DNA from 2 places in the Rhizobium sp. TBD182 genome. Region 2 is predicted to be linked to the other one. Evidence: predicted binding sites of a transcription regulator. Region 2 holds the regulator's gene; the other holds the start of a gene.
The links. Region 2 encodes PhoB, which activates phosphate uptake and scavenging genes when phosphate is short. Its sites were predicted from a motif close to TGTCATNNANCTGTCAT; they were not measured.
Positions count from the first base shown of each region.

Region 1 (4,431 bases), 1.1 Mb from region 2:
CGTTGCACGCGCTTTGCAAAAGCCACGGGCTTCGCATCATCAAGAGTCTGCAGGACAAGGATTATGGCCTGCGGGCCTTCGTTTTCGAAGACCCGGATGGCAACCGCATCGATGTGGGGCAGGTCATTTAACAAAATAAGGAAACGGCGCGGCGTGTCCGCGCCGTTGGAGGAAAAGGATGCTTCTTCGCCATCGATATATGGCGAAGCCGCAGCATCCGCACTCCGTCACCCCGAACTAGATTCGGGGTCCAGCAAGCTCCCCCATGCCCTCCTTCGACTACCTGTCCCTGAAACGGTTGGTAATCGGATAACGGCGATCGCGGCCGAAGTTCTTCTTGGTGATCTTCACCCCGGGCGCGGATTGGCGGCGTTTGTATTCGGCGAGATAGAGCAGATGCTCGATCCGGTGCACCGTCGCGATATCATGGCCACGCGCGAGGATTTCCTCGACCGACATTTCCTTTTCCACCAGGCACTCCAGAATATCGTCCAGCACCGGATAGGGCGGCAGCGAATCCTGGTCTGTCTGGTTGGGTCGCAATTCGGCGGATGGCGCCTTGGAGATGATATTGGCGGGGATCACTTCGCCGGACGGCCCGAGCGCGCCCGGCGGCACATGGGAATTGCGCCAGCTGGAGATGGCGTAGACCTGCATCTTGTAGAGGTCCTTGATGGGATTGAAACCGCCATTCATGTCGCCATAAAGCGTCGCATACCCCACCGACATTTCCGACTTGTTGCCTGTTGTCACCACCATTGAGCCGAACTTGTTAGAAACGGCCATGAGAATGGTGCCGCGTGTACGGCTCTGCAGGTTTTCTTCGGTAATGCCTTCTTCCGTGCCTTCGAACATTTCCGAAAGCGCCGACAGGAACCCATCCACCGGTTCGGCAATGGGCACGATATCGTAACGGCAGCCAAGCGCTCTGGCGCAATCGGCTGCGTCCTTCAGCGAATCCTCGGAGGTGTAACGATAGGGCAGCATGATGCAGCGCACCCGCTCTTCGCCCAGCGCATCAACAGCAAGCGCAGCGCAGATCGCCGAATCGATACCGCCGGAAAGGCCGAGAACCACGCTCTTGAAGCCGTTCTTGTTGACGTAATCGCGAAAGCCCAGCATGCAGGCCCGGTAATCCGCCTCCTCGCCTTCAGGGATTTTCGAGAAAGGACCGCTCTCGCAGCGCCAGCCTTCTGCGGTGCGTTTCCAATCGGTAACGGCAAGGGTCGCCTCGAACTGGCTCATCTGGAAGGCAAGGGTCTTGTCGGCATTGAAACCGAAGCTCGCGCCGTCGAAAACCAGCTCGTCCTGCCCGCCAAGCTGATTGGCGAAGACCAGCGGCAAGCCGCTTTCGATTACCTGCTTCAGCGCCACCTGATGGCGCACATCCAGCTTGCCGCGATAATAGGGCGAACCATTCGGCACCAGCAGGATTTCCGCCCCGCTTTCGGCAAGCGTTTCGCACACCCCCATATCGTTCCAGATTTCCTCGCAGATCGGAATGCCGATCCTGACACCGCGGAAATTATAGGGACCGGAGATCGAACCTTCGGCGAAAACGCGTTTTTCATCGAACTCGCCGTAATTCGGCAGGTCGATCTTGTCACGCAGCGCGATGATCTTGCCGCCATCCAGAAGCGCAACCGAATTGTGCCGGCCCGTTTCGCCCTGACGCGGAAAACCGATGACGACGCCCGGCCCGCCATCGGCGGTTTCCGCCGCCAGTTCTTCCACGGCCTTCAGGCACGCTTTCAGAAAAGCCGGCTTCAATACCAGGTCTTCCGGCGGATAGCCGGATATGAACAGCTCGGTCAGAAGCAGGAGATCGGCACCCTGCGTCGCCGCATCGGCCCGTGCTTCGCGCGCCCTGGCGAGATTGCCCGCCACGTCGCCAACAGTCGGATTGAACTGCCCGACGGCAATTCGAAGATGGTTTTTGATGTCGTGTCTGTCGCTCATGGCTTTTCAATACCGCGCCCGTGCCCGCTCCGCAACGCGGCAATTGCATGCCGCACCACCTTGATAGGATGAAGCCGCAACCGGCATTCACGCTAAGGTTATCACCGCACCGGCCACACTCCGCAAAGTTCATGTCGCGTTCATCGCGCTTATGTGACAGTTACATGACAGTTTTGCGACGCCCCGATTCACCTCCCCGAATTGCGCGGTGTTGCCTCGTAATACCGGAGTATGAGTTTGAGAAATTCGGCGCCAAAAACAACGGCTTCCGAAAAGGCTGATTTTGTCTTTTCGCCTGCATGGACGCGGAGCCTTTCCAAGCTTTCGGGTAAGGCCTACACGCTTGCCAATCTGACATTTTCGTCGGTCGTGCTTGTCGTCGCGCTGGAATGGATCGCCCGCGGTTCGCTAGTTGATGTCGGCACCTTCCTCACCTCATCCGCCCGCCCCGGCATGACCACCATCGCCGCCGTGCTGCTGCTGCTCGTAGCGCTGGATTCCATCCTCGGCCGCCGTTACCTGTCGCTCATCGCCGTTGCGCCGCTTTGCGCGCTGACAGGGCTTATTTCCGCGCAGAAACAGACCTATCTCTCCGATCCGCTTTATCCCTCCGACCTGCTGTTCGGCCGGCAGATCCTCGAGCTTCTGCCCACCATGCTGAAAGCCCAGCCGGTGACGGCCGTGCTGGTCGGCCTTGGCCTTTGCGCCACGGTTGCGGCCCTTTCCACCCTGTGGCTGCTGGCGCGGCGTTATTCGCCGGGCTTGAGCTGGCGCGAACGCGCCGCAGGTCTTGTGCTGGCGCTGCCGCTTCTGGCCGGCCTCGCCTCGCTCATGGACTATTCGCATTATTCGTGGGTGCGCGATCGTCTCAACATCATCCCCATGATGTGGGATCAACAGGAGAATTACCGCCATAACGGTTTCCTGATGGCCTTTGCCTTCAATATTCCCATGGCCAACGTCTCGGCGCCGCAGGGTTACGGCGAAAACAGCATCGCAGACCTGACCTCGGAACCCGCCGCCTTTGCCGCCAACACGGGCGATTACCCTGATGTCATCATGTTGATGAGCGAATCGCTGTGGGATCCGACACGGCTTGAAAACTTGAAGCTCTCTGCCGATCCGATGCCCAACATCCGCGCCAAGCAATCCGGCAACGTGTTCTCGCCGGAATTCGGCGGCATGACGGCGAATGTGGAATTCGAGGCGCTGACCGGCTTTTCCAACGCCTTCCTGCCCTATGGCAGCATTCCTTATCAGCAATATATCCGCCGCCCGGTGCCCTCGCTTGCCAGCTTCTTCCGTGGCGAAGGATATTCGGCCATCGCCATGCATCCGTTTCAGGAATGGTTCTGGAACCGCAAGGAAGTCTACAGGAATTTCGGCTTCGAGGAGTTCCGCTCGGAAGAGACATTGCCGCCCATGGAAAAGCGCGGCAACTTCGCCTCCGACGACGCGCTGATGGACCAGATCATGGTGGCCGCGGACGATGCGCGCAACCCGCTCTTCCTCTTCGCCGTCACCCTGCAGGGACACGGACCTTACGAGGCGGGCCGTTATGCCGGCGACACCATCGGCGTAGAGGGCGATCTTTCCGCTTCCGCATCGCAGGCGCTTGGTACCTATGCGCAGGGCGTGGCGGAGGCCGACGACGCCCTTCTGAAGCTGATGCGCTGGGCAAAAAAGCGCGAGCGCGAAACCATCATCGTGCTCTTCGGCGATCACCTGCCGCCGCTTGGCCAGACATTCGTGGAAAGCGGCTACATGCCGGGCATGGTGGCCAGCCGCCGCGCGCCGCTGGAAATCATGAAAAAGGAACACGAGACGCCGCTTGTCGTCTGGTCCTCGAAGACGGGGGTGCGCAAGAATATCGGCACCATCAGCCCGGCGCTGTTGCCCTATCACGTACTGAAAACAGCCGGTTTCTCAGACCCCTTCTATACGGGGACTTTGGGTGAAGTGCAGAATGCGTTTTCCGTCGTCGACCGGCATATGCTGGTGGCAACGGATGGCAAGGCCCTGCCCGACTGGTCGATCTCACCCAATTCCATTCCGGACGTGGTGCGCAATTATCGTCTGCTGCAATTCGACATGATGTTCGGCGAGCAATATGGCCGAGAGCGCTTCTTCCCCGGCTTCAACTGGGTAAATGACGCTACACCCTCCGTCTGATGGGGCTGGATGGCTGAACGGCATGGCAGCGGAAATCGTTTGAATTCCTTTGCCATGCGGGTTTATCTCGACAGGGCCTTACCGAACCATCAGCACCACGAGAAGCACCGTGTCAGACATCTCCGACTATATCGTTTCGCACTTCAAGCGCTCCTCCCGGGAAATCGGCGAGGTGGAGCGTCGTATTCTGGAACTGTCGCACCAGAAAAAGCTGGTCTCGACCGACACCAATGCGGAATTTTCCGCCGGGGCAAACCTGGGCGACAGGCTGGCCGACAGCATTGCAAAGGTTGGCGGCTC
Region 1 is NZ_BDLN01000001.1:259,547-263,977, reverse strand. It holds gene T18_RS01395 (VOC family protein) at 1-131, shown strand, start outside; gene T18_RS01390 (NAD+ synthase) at 280-1,959, opposite strand; gene T18_RS01385 (LTA synthase family protein) at 2,191-4,131, shown strand; gene T18_RS01380 (DUF1003 domain-containing protein) at 4,241-4,431, shown strand, end outside.
Region 1: T18_RS01385 (LTA synthase family protein) is a predicted target of PhoB. The motif match lies at 2,113-2,129, and genes of this name have one in related genera.

Region 2 (4,431 bases):
TGGATGGGCTCGATCAGAAGTGCTGCAGTCTCAGCCGTGATGACGGCCTTGAGGGCATCGACATCACCGAACGGAACCTGATCGAAACCTTCGACCTTGGGACCGAAACCTTCGAGGTATTTCTGCTGGCCACCCGCGGCGATCGTCGCCAGTGTACGGCCATGGAAAGCGCCTTCGAAGGACACGATGCGGAACTTCTCCGGATGGCCCTTGGTATAGTGATAACGGCGGGCGGTCTTGATGGCGCATTCCAGGGCTTCCGCGCCTGAATTTGTGAAGAATACCTTGTCCGCGAAAGTCGCTTCCGTCAGGCGCCTGGCGAGTTTTTCCTGTCCCGGTACTTCATAAAGGTTCGAGACGTGCCAGACCTTCTCGGCCTGCGTCTTGATCGCATCAACGAGGTGAGGATGGGCGTGGCCCAGCGAGTTGACAGCAACACCGGCCGCAAAATCCAGATATCGCTCGCCGCTTTCCGTGAACAGCCATACACCCTCACCGCGCTCGAAGCGCAGGGGGGCTCTTGAAAACGTATCAAACAATGGCGCGCCGGCTTCGGCCATGGCTGTATCACTCCTTGCGCAGATGCGCTGTCAAACTGTTGTCAATAGGCTTGCGGGGTTATCCCTCGCCTGAAAATCAAAATGCCGCCTTGCGGCGGCAGGGGCACTATTGTCACTTCGTTTGCCGATGTCAACAAAAGTCAGCGTTTCCCGGGCTTCTCAAGCACTAGTATGCGGCGGCGGGCCAGCCCCAAGGTGTTGCCTTTCAGACTCAATACGCCAGCAAGTTGGGGAAAACCGGAAAATCGATTCCAGATGATTCCCGCGACTCTTGCCACGGAGTCGGGCTGGCACTAGGTTAATCGCTAATTACTAGACTGCATTGCGGCGGAACTAGTCACCGAAAATCAGGCGGAAACCACGCTTGCGGCATGCGCGCGAGACGGAGAGGGATTCTGCCGAAAATACACGCGACAAGCGGAGAAGCGGCATGAACTGGACAGACGAACGAGTCGAAAAGCTCAAGAAATTGTGGTCCGAGGGCCTTAGCGCCAGCCAGATTGCAGCGCAGCTGGGCGGCGTCAGCCGTAATGCCGTGATAGGCAAGGTCCATCGTCTCAATCTGCCGGGACGCGTCAAGGCTGGCGGTCCAGTGACTTCGGCACGCTCCGCGCCGAAGCGCACCGCTGCCCCTGCATCGCGTGCGACGACTTTCGCAGGTCGCGTCAACGCGGCACCGGCGCGCATCCTCACCCGTTCGAACGCGGCAACGGCGCTGCACGAGGAGATCGATATCGAGACCGCGCAGGTTCTCGATTACGTTCCTTCCAAGAACGTTGTCACGCCGATTTCCCGTCGCCTGACGCTGACGGAACTGACCGAGCGCACCTGCAAATGGCCGGTTGGCGATCCGCTGAAGGACGACTTCCATTTCTGCGGTTGTGAAGCGCTGGAATCTTCGCCCTATTGCAAGTTCCATGCGAAACTCGCCTACCAGCCGGTGAGCGAGCGCCGCAAGGCTTGAGTGTTGCGGCACGCATTCAGCACTCAAAAATTACGGGCCTTCGGGCCCGTTTTTTTATGACAAAAATAAAGCGGCTTTCTGGGCGGCTTGATGGCAGGCCGCACCCTTTCCCCTTACTATTGGGCGTGACCCCTCAATCCGGATTTCAACGCGCTGCCGATCTTCTCCGGTCAAAACGGACAATGGCATCGAGTTTGGCGGATACTCATATAGAAAAAGCCCGAAATCGTTTCAGATTTCGGGCTTCCTGATTTTTTGGTGCACTACTTCGCCAGCGAAACTATCTGGTTCCGCTTCGCTCAGGCTTCCATCGAATATCCCGCACCACGCACCGTGCGGATGACATCCTGCATGTGCGAGAAATTCAGGGCCTTGCGCAGACGTCCGACATGCACATCGACAGTGCGCTCGTCGACATAGATATCGTGACCCCAGACGCCATCCAGCAATTGCGAGCGGGAAAACACCCGACCCGGCGACGTCATCAGGAATTCCAGCAAGCGGAATTCCGTCGGGCCGAGGCGCACTTCGCGGCTTTTGCGGTGAACGCGATGGGTCTCGCGGTCCAGTTCGATATCGCCGCATTTGAGCACCGACGACAGAACCTCGGGACGGGCCCGACGCAACATGGCCTTGACCCGGGCCATGAGTTCCGGCGTCGAGAACGGCTTGACGACATAATCGTCAGCGCCCGTAGCGAGACCGCGAACCCGTTCGCTCTCTTCGCCACGCGCCGTCAGCATGATGATGGGCAGGCGTTCTGTTTCCGGCCGCATTCTCAAGCGCCGGCACAGTTCGATACCGGAGACACCGGGCAACATCCAGTCCAGGATGAGAAGATCCGGAATGCGCTCCTGCAGCCTGATTTCCGCCTCATCGCCACGGGGTATCGTGTCGACGTCGTATCCCTCAGCCTCGAGATTGTAACGAAGCAGGACGCTCAACGCTTCCTCGTCTTCCACAACTGCAATCTTGGGCACCATATGCTGAACTCCGCAAGCTTCTGCTTGTCTGTTACTCGGTCACCGAACCAAGCGTGTTGGAACTGTCGTCCTTCGGACGCTCGCCCTCCGGCTGGCTGCCGGTGGTCATGTAATAGATCGTCTCTGCGATATTCGTCGCATGATCGCCGATACGCTCGATGTTCTTGGCGCAGAACAGAAGATGCGTGCAGGTGGTGATGTTGCGCGGGTCTTCCATCATGTAGGTCAGAAGCTCCCGGAAGAGCGACGTGTACATGGCATCGATTTCCTCGTCGCGTTCACGGATCGCATTGGCCTTTTCGGCGGAACGCGTGGAATAGACGTCGAGGACTTCCTTGAGCTGCACCAGCGCCAGGTCGGACAGATGCTCGATGCCGCGGGCGAGCTTGCGCGGAACGCCGGTGCCGGCGACAGCGATAACGCGCTTGGCCGTGTTCTTGCCAAGATCGCCGACGCGTTCGAGATCGGCTGCGATACGCAGGGTGCCGATGATCTCGCGAAGGTCTGCCGCCATCGGCTGACGCTTGGCGATGGTTACAATCGCCTTGTCGCCAATTTCGCGCTCAGCATGGTCGAGAATGGTATCGTCCGAAATGACTTTCTGCGCAAGCGCAGCATCGGAATTGACGAGTGCGCGCACGGCGTCACCGCACATCTGCTCGGCAAGACCGCCCATTTCGGCGATGCGGCGCGTCAGAAACTTCAGTTCGTCGTCATAGGCAGACAGGATATGCGAATGGGTCGTTGTCTGTGTCATGGTCTATTCCTCCGGCTTGGCCTGCATGCGCGTGCCCAACAGCGGGGCACGGCAGAGGCACCAGTCTTGTACGGTTACGATAAAGCACCGGCCGGGGATCAGCCGAAGCGGCCCATGATGTAGTCCTGCGTGCGCTGGTCGTCCGGATTGGTGAACATCTTGTCGGTTTCGTTTTCTTCGACAAGATGACCAAGATGGAACATGGCCGTACGCTGGGAAACGCGCGCCGCCTGCTGCATGGAGTGCGTGACGATGACGATGGTGTAGTTGGTGCGCAGTTCGTGGATCAGTTCCTCGACCTTCGCAGTCGCGATCGGATCCAGCGCCGAGCACGGCTCGTCCATCAGGATCACTTCCGGGCTGACGGCAACCGCGCGTGCGATGCACAGACGCTGCTGCTGGCCACCGGAGAGGCCCGTGCCAGATTCCAGCAAACGATCCTTCACCTCGTTCCAGAGACCCGCTTTCTGCAGGCTATGCTCGACGATCTGGTCCATATCCGCCTTGTTGCGGGCGAGACCGTGGATACGCGGGCCGTAGGCGATGTTCTCATAAATCGTCTTCGGAAACGGGTTCGGCTTCTGGAACACCATGCCGACGCGGGCACGCAGTTCCACGACGTCGATCTGCTGATCGTAGATATCGTCGGTATCGAGCGTGATCTTGCCGGTGACCCGGCAACCGTCGATCGTGTCGTTCATGCGGTTCAAGGTGCGCAGGAAAGTGGATTTACCGCAACCGGACGGGCCGATAAGTGCAGTCACCGTGTTTTCGCGGACATTGAGGTTCACGTCGTAAAGCGCGCGCTTTTCGCCGTAATAAACCGAAACATCCTTGCCGATCATCTTGTATGAGACTTCATTCATTTTCTTGTCCAGCGCCTTTTCAACTGCTGCTTCCGACAACATGTTCATTGCTCTAGCTCCCTCTACCAGCGCCGCTCAAAGCGGCGACGCAACAGGATTGCGCCAACATTCATGAGAATGAGGAACAGAAGCAGGATGATGATAGCGCCAGATGTCCGTTCGACAAAGGCACGCTCAGCTTCGTTCGCCCACATGTAAATCTGCACCGGCAGGGCCGTGGACGGATCCATAGGCGTTGTCGGATAGTTCGCGACGAATGCCACCATGCCGATCAGAAGCAGCGGCGCCGTTTCGCCCAATG
Region 2 is NZ_BDLN01000001.1:1,407,969-1,412,399, forward strand. It holds gene T18_RS07065 (aspartate aminotransferase family protein) at 1-560, opposite strand, end outside; gene T18_RS07070 (GcrA family cell cycle regulator) at 991-1,524, shown strand; gene phoB (phosphate regulon transcriptional regulator PhoB) at 1,824-2,507, opposite strand; gene phoU (phosphate signaling complex protein PhoU) at 2,539-3,264, opposite strand; gene pstB (phosphate ABC transporter ATP-binding protein PstB) at 3,363-4,178, opposite strand; gene pstA (phosphate ABC transporter permease PstA) at 4,193-4,431, opposite strand, start outside.